4 regions of the Pantoea sp. SGAir0184 genome follow, and region 4 is predicted to be linked to each of the others. Evidence: predicted binding sites of a transcription regulator. Region 4 holds the regulator's gene; each other region holds the start of a gene.

Region 1 (3,124 bases), 2.1 Mb from region 4:
GCTCCTGGCGGAACGGACGCTCGCTGTTCTCCACACGCGCGTTGACGCCGCCGCTCAGCTCGTGGCGGCCGAGGGTTTTGCTGGCGCGCGTGTCAAACCCTAAGGTATCGACGTTGTAGTCAGAGTAGACGAAGCCGTACTGACTGGCGCTGGTCGGTAACCAGGTGGTGTCGTGCGCCTCGGTTTGCTGCCAGTAAATCCGCGTGGTCAGCGTATCGATCATCTCGTTGTACGGCGTCCACTCGTCGGCAAGGTTAATGCCCCAGCGGCGCGAATCGCTCTGCTGTTGCGCAGTGCCCCAAATAGTGTTGCCGCTGCTGCTGTCCCAGGTATCGTAGTGGGTGTGATTGGTTTTGTGGTAGTAGTCGAAGGTGGCGCTCAGCTTGTGCTGATCGTTTGGCTGCCAGATGCCCGACGTCATAAAGGCATCCGAGTGCCAGTTGGCCGGGTAGGCGTCTTTTACGCCGCTGTTGTTGCGCGTCTGCTGGCCGTCGCGGCGGCTGTAAACAAACAGGCCGCGCAGTTCATCATCCCCTGCCGCCGCGGTGATGCCGTTGTGCCAGCTGCGATCTGCCGAACTGTAGTCGCTCTGATAACCGAAATAGTGGGTTTTATCGCTGCTGAGGTAGTCGTCCGGCGACTTGTTATGAAACGATACGTTACCGCCGATGGCGGTGTTAGGTTGTTCCACCGATGTAGCGCCCTTCTCAATTTCGACGCTGCCAAACATATACGGGTCGATATAGTCGCGACCGATACCGAAGGTATTGTTACCGGCGCGACTGACGTACGGACGACCGGTGGCGTCCGGCACCGGAATGCCATCAATATCCAGACCGACACGGTTACTTTCCAGCCCGCGAATGTTGTAGCCGGTATAGCCTGCACGGTCAAAGCCGCTTTTACCGGCTGACGAACCGCCCGCCGCGCCAGTGGCGCTGACCAGCGGCTCATAACGCATGATCGAACCGAAGTCATTGGCGCCGCGTTTTTGCAGATCGCTGGCGGTGAGCGTGGTTTTGCTGCCGGCCTGCTGCTTAGGTGCGGTAACGGTCATTACCGGTTCATTGCTGCTGTTGTTCTCTGCGGAACGCGCCAGCGTACTGCTGTCGCTGGCGGCATAGCTGCAGGCTGCGTGAATGGCTGAAGCAAGGACAGCGACGTTAAACAGACGCTGCCGGAAATTTCCCTGAAGGTTGAAAGACATGCGCGAAATACCTGGTTAATTGTTAGTATTCGCTCACTTATTTGCTGCCAGAAAACCACGGCTTTATGCTAAAAACCGTGAAACAGCGCGTCACGCTGGCCAGTTAATGTTATCGATCCCGGCACCTGTGGCACAGTGTCGTGCGCGCTTCAGTGCACAGCTGCCCTGCGTCACTGGCCGCAGCGCCGCAGGGATGCCTGTGGGATTTATAGAGAGTCAAATGATGGCGAAAACAATTTAATGCAATTGGTAATCATTATCAATATCATTTGCATCAGGATGTATCTTTGTGCGCACAATTTGTTAACCTGTGTTTAATCAGGCACTAACAGGAGGGATAAGATGGCAGATAAACCGGCAGTAACCATTCACTACTGTACTCAATGTAACTGGCTGCTGCGTTCGGCGTGGATGGCGCAGGAGCTGCTGCATACCTTTGCCGGCGATCTCAGCGCGGTCACGCTCCAGCCCGGCAGCGGCGGCGTGTTCGAGATCAGCATTGATGGTCAGGTAATTTGGGAACGCAAACAGGAAGGCGGCTTTCCCGATGCGGCAGCACTGAAGCAGCGGGTGCGCGATGTCTGCTGGCCGGATCGCGAACTGGGGCACGTGGACAAGAAGAAACCGTAACGCGCTTAGCTGTTGGCGATCTTCTCTGCCGCGTCCTGCAGCGCCGCCACGACAATTTCCACCGTGGCCGGTGAAATCTGCTCCTGCGACAGCCGGTGATTGAGCGTATAGCGAAGCGTATGGATCGCCTGCTCTACCTGCGGAATGCTGCGGTTGTTGACCAGGATCGCCAGCGAAGTGAGCCGCCCGATAATCACCGCCACGTTTTCGCCATTTTCCGCCAGCAGCGCGCGGCCCGCATCGTTGAGCGCGTAGGCTTTGCGCGTGGCCTGGGCATCCACCACGCGAATGGCGTCCATCTCTTCCAGCAGCGTCAGGTTGGGATAAATAATGCCGGGGCTGGGGGAATATTCGCCTTTCGACAACTCTTCCACCGATTTGATCAGCTCATAACCGTGCGCCGCGCCGCTGGCCAGAAAGTGCAGCATCAGCAGGCGAATATCACTGGCATCCAGCATCCTTTCGCGCCGCTTTCTGCGTGCGCCGGCACAGCTGGCACGCTGTGCCGCATCGGCGTGCTCTGGAACATCCCGCTGCTGTTTCATCGCCTTCCCGGGGTCAGTTGAGGGAGGTTGATAGTAGTCTGGTGCCTGGTAAAATTCAACACAGGCGGCAGCGGGCGGGCGCCGGTTATTTTTGATGCCAGTAAGCGACGGCGCGCACCAGGTCGCTGTGCGCCGCGCGCTGCTGAGTAAAGTAATCGCTCAGCTGTTTCACCGCCGCGCCTTCGCCGGTCAGCCAGATAAAGTAGTCATCAGCAGGCAGCACAATCGGGTCCAGCAGCGGCGTCAGCGCCTCAGCCTGCATGTTGCCGCTGCCAAGCCAGCTCACCGTGACGTCCGGCAGGTCGCCAAGATACGCGCGGCCGACTGGCTCATCAACACAGGCCAGCAGATGAATCTGTTGTGCCTGCATTTCCTGATAGCGGCGCTTAAATGCCGGCAGACCGGTCTCATCACAGACATAAATCTGACAGGCATAATCCACCGGCACGACGCATGAGCCGCGCGGGCCGCCCATCGCAATGCGATCGCCCGGCTGAGCGGCACTCGCCCAGCTGCTGGCGACGCCGCCGTCGTGGATGTAAAAATCCAGCGTCAGCGAATCGCTGCCATTAAAAGCCAGCGGCGTATAGTCGCGCGCCGCCGGACGTACGCCGTCAGGCCAGACGATGCCTTCGTCGGTCATGTGTGGCAGCGCCAGCGCACCGCCCGGCGTATCCGGGAAAAACACTTTGATGTGGTCGTCAAAAGAGGGCGAGTGGAACCCCGCCAGATCGCTGCCGCT
Region 2 (3,124 bases), 450 kb from region 4:
CTTTCAGGCTCGACTGCCACGCGCCCAGATCGGCGCGCAGCGAGGCGTCAAACAGGGTCACCGACGGCAAACGGGTGGTGTTTTCGTTATCGGCCCACTGGCGGCCAATATAGCGCACCCCGGCACCCGCGCTCAGGCCGTAATCAAACTGATAATGCCCCCACAGCGACGCCATGCTATTTGGCGTGACGTAAGGCGTATGGCCATCGTTGCCGTCCACGGAATCCTTAAAGCGCAGATGGTTGAGCGTATAACCGGCAATGGTGCTGAACCGTTCGGTCAGTTGGCTGCGCGCCTCCAGTTCAATGCCCTGCGCATGCACTTTGCCGGACGGGGTGTAGGTGCCGTCCTGCACGTTACGGTTGGCCACATCGTTCTGCGTAAGATCGTACAGGGCCACGCTGTAGAGATCGCGCGTGCCGTTCGGCTGGTATTTCACCCCGGCTTCATACTGCTCTGAGGTGGTCGGTTTCAGCTGATTCCCGTCGGGATCGGTCAGCGAAGCCGGGGTAATCGCCTGGCTCCAGCTGACGTACGGCGACACGCCGTTATCAAAGGCGTACAGCAGCGCGGCGCGGCCGCTGACGTGATCGTCCTGACGACGACTATTGCCATTCTCTGACACGATGCGGTCATAGCGACCAGACAAATCCAGATGCCAGCGCTGCCACGCCATCTCATCCTGCAGATAGAGGCCGGTCTGGTAATAGCGGCGCGTCTGCGCTGTCCAGAGGTAATCCGGCTGGCTGCCGATGGCCTCGCCGCTCCAGGCATTCAGCGGTGAGGCAGCGCCGCTGGCGTCGCTCAAATCATTTTTATAGCGGTGATACTCCGCGCCGAGCGTGACGCGATGCTGCAGCGCACCGCTGGCAAACTCCGCCTGCAGCTGGTTATCGGTCGCCCATGCGCTGAGCGAAGAGCGCTCACCGGAGTAGTAGCGGTTGAGCAGGTCCGGATTGTCGCTGTTCCAGCCAATCTGGTACACCTGATCAAGCGCCACGTTGGAATGGCTGTAGCTGCCGGTGCTGTGCACCGACCATACCTCATCGAAACGGTGCGAGAAGTCGTAGCCGTAAATCTGCTCATGACGTTTGAACTGATCCAGCGCGCTGTCGCCCTCATAGAAGCCGTCGCTCAGCCAGCGGCCATTGTGGCTGTACAGCGTGCCTTCCGCCGGCACCGAGCCGTGATAGCCGCCTGAGGGATCTTTTTCCAGATAAGCACGCAGCAGCAGGCTGGTGTCTTCATCCGGCTGCCACAGCAGCTGGGGTGACAGCGCGTATTTCTCTTCGCGCGTGTGGTCGTACTGGGTATCGCTGTTGCGCGTGATGCCGGTCAGGCGGTACGCCCATTGATCGTTAATCGCATCGGTGTAATCAAAGGCGGCGCTGTTGCTGGCATTGCTGCCGGTGGCGAAGCGTAAATGGCCCTGTGAAGCAAACTGCGGCCGCTTCGTGACCATGTTCACCAGCCCGCCCGGCACCGTCTGACCATAAAGGGCAGAAGAGGGGCCTTTAATTACGTCGATGCGGTCAAGGAACCAGTTATCCACCTGCAGGATGTTGAAGCTGCCGCCGTCGCTCATCACGCGCAGACCGTCAAGGAAGGTGTTGTCGACGTCACCGCCGTGGAAACCGCGCAGCGAGATAGTGTCGTAACGCGTGGCCGCGCCACCAAAGTTGGTAAAAACACCCGGGGTATAGCCCAGCGCCTGGTTCAGATCCTGCGCACCCTGATCGTCAATCTGCTGACGCGTCACCACGGAAATGGACTGCGGCGTGGTGACGAGTGGACGATCGCTTTTCGTGGCGCCGCTGCGGGTGGCGAGATAGCCCGCCGTAGGCGAGGTGGCGCTCTCCTGCGGCTGTGCGGTGACCACCAGAGAGGGTTCGGCTACGCCGAGTGCCGGAAACGCCAGCGCCAGCGCGCACAGCAGCCGGCCACGGTTGAGGGGGAACAGCGCGGTCATAATGATTCCTTTGGCTGAGAACAAAAGCCGCACCACACCAGCGCGGCGGTTAATGATGAGAAAAAGAGTCATTTTAAGATTGAGAATTATTATCTTTTAGTAAGGGGTGTTTCAAGATGTAAAAGATAAGTAATGGAAAAGTGTGATGCGCAGGGGGATGCCGCAGCGCCGGGCGTGGCCATCGCCTGGCTGTGGCATCGGGCCTGAGAAGCAGGTGCGCACGGCGGCGCACCTGACGTCAGGGTTATTTCGCCGCGTTTAGCGTCGGCATTGAGGGGATGTCGCGTGTGCTGTTACAGGTTTTATCTTTCGGACAATACTTATCCAGCAGCTTCAGCGTTACGCCGTTGGTCCAGCCAAAACCGTCCTGCAGCGGATACTCGCCGCCACCACCACCGCCCAGCTGGGCGCCGTCGACCACATACTTCTCAACCAGCTTGTGCTCGCGATCGTAAGTATGCTGCACATTTTGCAGGAAGCGCTGACCAATCTGCTGCGCCAGCTGGTTCTGCTTATAGTGCTCCAGACCTTCGACCGCTACCCACTGCAGCGGGGCCCAGCCGTTAGGCGCATCCCACTGCTGGCCGTTGTTTACCGTCGTGGTGACCAGCCCGCCCGGTTTCAGCAGCTGTTTTTCCACGGCGGCGGCGGTACGTTCAGCCTGTTTGTCGCCCGCCAGCTGCATATACAGCGGGAACAGCGTGGCGGCGGTGAGCTGATTGTGCACCTGCTTTTTCTGGAAATCGTAGTCGGCATACCAGCCCTGTTTGTCATCCCACAGGTAACGATTGATCGCCGCCTGGCGCTTCTCTGCATCCGCCGCAAACTGCTGCGCTTTATCATTCTGTTTTGCCAGCTTCGCGGCTTTCGCCAGCGTCTGCTCCAGGTGGAACAGCAGGCTGTTGAGGTCCACCGGGGCCAGCTGGGTGGTGCGAATCGAGGCCAGATTGTGCGCATCGGTGAACCAGCGTGAGCTGAAGTCCCAGCCCGAGGCGGCGCCCGCGCGCAGATCGCGATACACCTGTTGTTTATTGCGCTCAGGCGCTTTTTTCGCGGTGTTGACATCGTCCAGCCAGGATTCGGTGCGCGGCACGTCACGGTCATCCCAGTAGCGATTGAGCAGGGTGCCGTCGCTCAGCTTCACCACGCGCTTGC
Region 3 (3,124 bases), on a different contig from region 4:
ATCTCCCCGCCGGCGCGATAGCTCTCCAGCCGGCTGGTAGCGTACGTATCGCTGTTGATCATCCCTTCGGTGCTGCCGCCGGAGCCTTCTTTCAGGCGGGTGTTATTGGTTTTCTCATAGCTAAAGTTGAGCTTAGAGGTGCCCCAGTCCCAGATGCCGTTGTGCACCACTCCGTAGTTCTGGCGATACAGGCGGTTGGTTTCGCTGCCGTACAGCGCTTCAACCAGTCCGTTAGCGCTGGCATTGCTGTTGCTGTTTTGCGTGTCGCCGGCATAAATATTGCCCTGGCGACTGTAGCCATAGCTGAAATCGACAATCTGCGTCGGGGTGATTTTCCACGACAGCACGCCGTTGATGTCTTTATTACGCACCCCTTCGCGTCCGGCGGCGTAAGCGCCATTTTGCGCGGTATTGATGTCGAAGGCGTCGGCATCCGTTTTGTTCAGGTTGCCGTACAGCCGCATGGTGAGTGCCTCACCGGCCAGCGGACCGCTGAGGTTGAAGTTTGCGCGGCGGGTGGCGCCTTCCTTGTCATCTTCTGGCTGGTTAGTGAACAGCGACAGCGAACCGTGCCAGTCATTGGTCGGGCGTTTGGTAATAATGTTGACCACACCGCCGGCGGCACCGGAGCCATAACGGGCAGCGGCCGGACCGCGTATCACCTCAATGCGTTCCACCATTTCCGGCGGTACCCAGTTGGTATCCCCGCGTGAGTCGCGCTCACCGCGCCAGCTGTAGCGCACCGAGTTACGGGAGGTGACCGGCACGCCATCGATCAGCACTAAGGTGTTTTCCGGGCCCATGCCGCGAATGTCGATCTGACGGTTGTTACCGCGGCTGCCGCTGGCGCCGTTACCGGTGAGGTTAACGCCGGGCATTTTGCGGATGATGTCCGCGAGGTCGTTAACGGGCGGACTTTTTTTGATGTCTTCAGCGGTAATGGTGGAAACCCCCGGCTGCTGCTTCAACTCCTGCTCTGCCGTCACAATCATCGACTCATCGTCAGCCAGCTTCTCCGTGGGTTCAGCGGCAAACACCGGTGAGGTTAACAGGCCCGCCAGGCACAGTGCGACCGGACGCTTTTTGCCACATACAGTTACATTCACTTATATCATCTCCCTGATGCGTTAACATTTGTAAGCAAATGCGCATGATAATGAGAATGGTTTGCATTGTATATTGATGTGCGACTTCTTTACATTCCTGCGCAAATCGCCTCGACGGGCCGCTTTTTTGTCAGTTTTTGTCAGCAGGGCGATACGCTGGCTTAGACAGGAACGTTATGGCTAATAAGCAAATCATTCAGCATGGCAGCATAAGCAGGTGCCTGATTTGCGGTAACAATCTGATTTTTGCGCGATGACAGGGCCGCATTCAGGCCAGCAAAGAACCCTATTGCCGGATTTCGGCAATAGATATCTGTTTTTCGCATTTGTGATCGCTGCCTATCTTCCAGAGAATGGCTGCGGGACGTTCAGAGGATGACAATCCTTTGCGCCGCGCGGCTTTACGCGACATGGGCAAAGGGAAAAATACATCGCTACCTCGACGCCTTTTCCCTGCCGGGAAACATTTTAAATATCAGGAGAAAGGTTCCAGTGAAATTCGCAAAAGGTATCACCCTTTTCGCACTCGCTCTCAGTGCGCACACCGCGTTTGCCGCCGAACAATCCGTCCCAACCGACAGCTCACTGCATGTACAGGCTGATGCCGCGCTGAAAAGCCTGGTGCCCGCCGACGTGGCGAAGCGTGGCTATATTGTGGCAGGAACCAACCCCAACACGCCGCCCACCACCTTCTATAAAGAAGACAACAAAACGCTGGCCGGTCGTGAAATTGACATCATGAACGCGGTCGGTGAGCGTCTCGGCATTCAGGTGCAGTGGCGTGATACCGGCGGCTTCGACAACATCATTCCGGGACTGAAAACCGGTCGCTACGATGTGGCCTTGTCCAACATCAACGCCACGCCGGCGCGCGCCAAAATTATCGACTTCGTGAGTTACTACGACGCCAGCCGTCTCGGCATTATTTCGCGGAAAGACGCCAACGTCGCGCCGTTCAAAACCCTCGACGAGGTGTGCGGTAAAGAAGTCGGCGCCGGTTCCGGCACCACTCAGGTGACCCGTCTGGAAGAGGCCAGCAAAGCTTGTGAAGCGGCCGGGAAAAAACCGATTAAAGTGTCAGTGTTCCCGGATCGCCCGGCGGGTGTTCAGGCGGTGGTGAGCGGGCGTGTGCCGATGTTCCTCGGCCCGTACGAAGGCCTGCTGTGGCAGGTGAAAGTGATCAAACCGCTGACCATGAGCGGCGAAATCACCGTGCATGATGCGCCGGTATCGGTCGCCTTCCCGAAAGATTCCGCGCTTGAACCTGCGGTACAGGCAGCGCTGAACTCGCTGATTAAAGATGGCAGCTACCAGAAGATCCTGGATAACTGGGGCATCGGCTTTGGCGCGGTTAAAGAGTCAAAACGTAATCAGGATATCTTTCAATGAGTGACTTTCACGACCACACCGACGATCTGAAAATCGTCGGTAAACGCTACTACGGACGCTGGCTCAGTGCGCTGGTGGTGCTGTTGTGCGTGGTGGCGATGGCGCATTCGATGATCAACAATCCGCGCTTCGAATGGGGCGTGATTGCGGAAAACTTCACTGGCGAGTCAATCCTGCAGGGCGTGCTGATGACGCTGCAGCTGACAGCGATTTCGGTGGTGCTGGGCTTCGCCTTTGGCACGGTGCTGGCGCTGATGCGCCTGTCATCCAACCCGGTGCTGGTCGGCGTCAGCTGGTTCTATACCTGGTTTTTCCGCGGCGTGCCGATGCTGGTACAGCTGTTCCTGTGGTACAACATCGCGGCGCTGTACCCGACCATTTCGCTGTCGCTGCCGGGTCTGGGTGAAATCTGGAGTACTCAGTCCAATGCGCTGGTCAGCCCGTTCAGCGCGGCGGTGATCGCGCTGGTAATGCATCAGTCTGCCTATGCGGCTGAGATCGTGCGCGCCGGGATTCAGAGCGTTGGCAATGGCCAGCTGGAAGCCGCACGTGCGCTGGGTTACCGTCCGGCGCAGATTTTCCGTCATACCGTACTGCCGCAGGCGATGCGCGCCATCATGCCGCCGGCC
Region 4 (3,124 bases):
GCGTTGAGCTGAAAATGTCCAGCGAAGCGGTCGACGCGCTTAATACGCTGGCCGAGCAGCAGAACATCAGCCGCAGTGAACTGATTGAACAAATGCTGCTGGCGCAGCTCAAACTGGCGTAACGTGCGCAGACCGCACGCTGGAACACAAACTCAGCGCTTTACACATTCCGCGCTTTTCGCCGGTCTGCTATCATTCGCATAACTGTGTCGTCTTCTGACTTACTTTCACAATCAGGATTTAAGAGGTTACTCACTCCATGGCAATCGTAGGCATTTTCTTCGGCAGCGATACCGGCAACACTGAAAACATTGCAAAAATGATCCAGAAACAACTGGGTAAAGATGTCGCCGAAGTGCATGACATTGCTAAGAGCACCAAAGAAGATCTCGAAGCATTCGATATTCTGCTGCTGGGTATTCCGACCTGGTACTACGGTGAAGCCCAGTGCGACTGGGATGACTTCTTCCCGACGCTGGAAGAGATTGATTTCAACGGTAAGCTGGTAGCGCTGTTTGGCTGCGGCGATCAGGAAGATTATGCCGAGTACTTCTGTGACGCGATGGGCACCATTCGCGACATCATTGAGCCAAACGGCGCAGTGATTGTGGGCCACTGGCCAACCGAAGGTTACCACTTCGAAGCCTCTAAAGGTCTGGCAGACGACAAACACTTCCTTGGCCTCGCCATCGATGAAGATCGTCAGCCTGAACTGACTAACGAGCGCGTCGACAAATGGGTTAAGCAGATCTTTGACGAGCTGCAGCTGCAGGCGATCATCGAAGCCTGATGCTTTCCTGTCCGATGTGGGCGCTGGCTCACATCGGGCAATGGAATTACCTATAAAAATAATAGCTACGGTTTTTTAACTTTTTCCCTCAATTCTGTAGAATACCCGCAACGGTCATCTGCTTATTCCTCGGGCATCAGACTGAGACTGCGCGAAAAGGAACATCGATCTGCACGATCCCGCTGAGGTTCACGACATTTCTCCTTACAGCATCCGGGGAATTGTCCGCCGCAGCCGGTTTTCATTTCGCAGGCTGAGCTCTATAATGAGACGCAAATGAGAATGCGCGTTGACCACACATTCAAGGCCTTTGCGCCGTAAGTGACTAGCAAAGTAACAGGACAATATCCGCATGACTGACAACAACTCCGCATTGAAAAAGGCTGGCCTGAAAGTCACGCTGCCCAGACTGAAGATTCTGGAAGTGCTTCAGGGACCCGGACCCGAGTCCCATCATGTCAGTGCGGAAGATTTGTACAAACGCCTGATCGACATGGGCGAAGAGATTGGTCTGGCGACGGTATACCGTGTTCTGAACCAGTTTGACGACGCCGGCATCGTGACGCGTCATAACTTCGAAGGCGGGAAATCCGTGTTCGAACTGACCCAGCAGCATCATCATGATCACCTGATTTGCCTCGACTGCGGCAAAGTGATCGAGTTTAGCGATGAATCTATCGAAACGCGTCAGCGTGAGATTGCGACACGCCACGGTATCAAACTCAGCAACCACAGCCTGTATCTGTACGGCCACTGTGCGCTGGGAGACTGCCGCGAAGACGAGACGCTCCACGATCAGTAATTGAATATGCTATGCAGTATAAAAAAACCGGTGCCAGGCACCGGTTTTTTTATGGCTGCGTTCAGGCGACCAGCGTTTCCTGCAAATAGCGCCAGCGCGGAACCGGCGTGCTGCAGTCCAGCACCGCCAGCGAAATGCGGGTCTGGTTGTTGCCGTTAAGCATTTGCAGTTCGTGATACTGAATGGTCACTTCCTGCTGCTGCTGGGAAATGATGGCATGCTCACTGGTGGCGATTCGCATCCCTTCCCGCTGCCCGTGCAGTTTGCGAAACAGGGTTTCAGTGTCATTGAGATCGAGCTGTTTGCCTTGCGGCGTCACCATTTTGAAGTCGGGATGAAAGTGCGACAGCAGCAGATCCATACTGTCATCGCTGCCTTCGGCCTGATTAAAAATACGTTCGATAAGCTGATGTAAAACCACCACGCTATGTTTGGCTTCCAGAGCGAGACTTGTCATTTTTCTTCCTTCGCTAACCCGCACAGCAACATTTAAGAGCGCATAGCCTACCTGAAAATAACGATTTCACACGGGTAAATTAGTTAATTTTATTAAAGTCAGATTAGTCGTAATCGCGCGTAATTACTGTTTTTTGTCTGGTTCAGCATAATCGATTCCCGTTTGCAGATAACGGGCAATAAAAAAGGGCGATTGCTCGCCCTTTGCTGATCATATCGTGCTATCAAGCAGTAAAATTATTCGCCGATTTTTGCCCAGGTATCACGCAGACCCACGGTGCGGTTGAACACCAGTTTCGACGGCTGCGAGTACACGCTGTCTGCGCAGAAGTAACCTTCGCGCTCAAACTGATACGGTGCCAGCGCGCTGGCGGCACGCAGACCCGGCTCAACGAAGCCCTGTTTGATCTCCAGCGAGTTCGGGTTAATGGTGGTGAGGAAATCCTCGGCCGCGCCCGGGTTTGGCACGCTGAACAGACGATCGTACAGACGGAATTCGGCAGGCAGCGCGTGAATCGCCGATACCCAATGGATAACGCCTTTCACCTTGCGGCCATCGGCCGGATCTTTGCTCAGGGTGTCGACATCGCAGGTAGCGTAGATGCAGGTGATGTTGCCGGCTTCATCTTTCGCCACGCGCTCGGCACGAATGACATAAGCGTTGCGCAGACGAACTTCTTTACCCAGCACCAGACGTTTGTACTGCTTGTTGGCCTCTTCACGGAAGTCGGCGCGATCGATCCACACCTCACGGCTGAACGGCACCTCACGCGTGCCCATCTCCGGCTTGTTCGGATGGTTCGGCATGCTGATGATTTCTTCATGCCCGGCCGGCAGGTTCTCGATCACCACTTTCAGCGGATCCAGCACCGCCATAGCGCGCGGCGCGTTCTCGTTGAGGTCGTCACGAATGCACGACTCCAGCGACGCCATCTCAACAATGTTGTCCTGCTTGGTCACACCAATACGGCGGCAGAATTCGCGGATTGACGCCGCGCTATAGCCACGACGGCGCAGACCGGATACGGTCAGCATGCGCGGATCGTCCCAGCCTTCAACAATCTTCTCGCTCACCA

The links. The regulator Fur, encoded in region 4, represses iron uptake genes when iron is present. The targets are predictions, from matches to a motif close to ATAATAATGAGAACNACTATCAA.
Region 1: C1N60_RS03760 (TonB-dependent receptor domain-containing protein) is a predicted target of Fur. The motif match lies at 1,454-1,476, and genes of this name have one in related genera.
Region 2: C1N60_RS12050 (TonB-dependent siderophore receptor) is a predicted target of Fur. The motif match lies at 2,043-2,065, and genes of this name have one in related genera.
Region 3: C1N60_RS20555 (TonB-dependent siderophore receptor) is a predicted target of Fur. The motif match lies at 1,151-1,173, and genes of this name have one in related genera.

What each region holds. Positions count from the first base shown of each region.
Region 1 covers NZ_CP028050.1:808,485-811,608, reverse strand. The annotation lists gene C1N60_RS03760 (TonB-dependent receptor domain-containing protein) at 1-1,207, opposite strand, end outside; gene C1N60_RS03755 (SelT/SelW/SelH family protein) at 1,550-1,837, shown strand; gene C1N60_RS03750 (PadR family transcriptional regulator) at 1,843-2,382, opposite strand; gene C1N60_RS03745 (siderophore-interacting protein) at 2,468-3,124, opposite strand, start outside.
Region 2 covers NZ_CP028050.1:2,550,094-2,553,217, reverse strand. The annotation lists gene C1N60_RS12050 (TonB-dependent siderophore receptor) at 1-1,969, opposite strand, end outside; gene treA (alpha,alpha-trehalase TreA) at 2,214-3,124, opposite strand, start outside.
Region 3 covers NZ_CP028051.1:111,399-114,522, reverse strand. The annotation lists gene C1N60_RS20555 (TonB-dependent siderophore receptor) at 1-1,106, opposite strand, end outside; gene C1N60_RS20550 (ABC transporter substrate-binding protein) at 1,599-2,495, shown strand; gene C1N60_RS20545 (amino acid ABC transporter permease) at 2,492-3,124, shown strand, end outside.
Region 4 covers NZ_CP028050.1:2,995,293-2,998,416, forward strand. The annotation lists gene ybfE (LexA regulated protein) at 1-122, shown strand, start outside; gene fldA (flavodoxin FldA) at 260-790, shown strand; gene fur (ferric iron uptake transcriptional regulator) at 1,143-1,592, shown strand; gene C1N60_RS14210 (hypothetical protein) at 1,654-2,049, opposite strand; gene glnS (glutamine--tRNA ligase) at 2,286-3,124, opposite strand, start outside.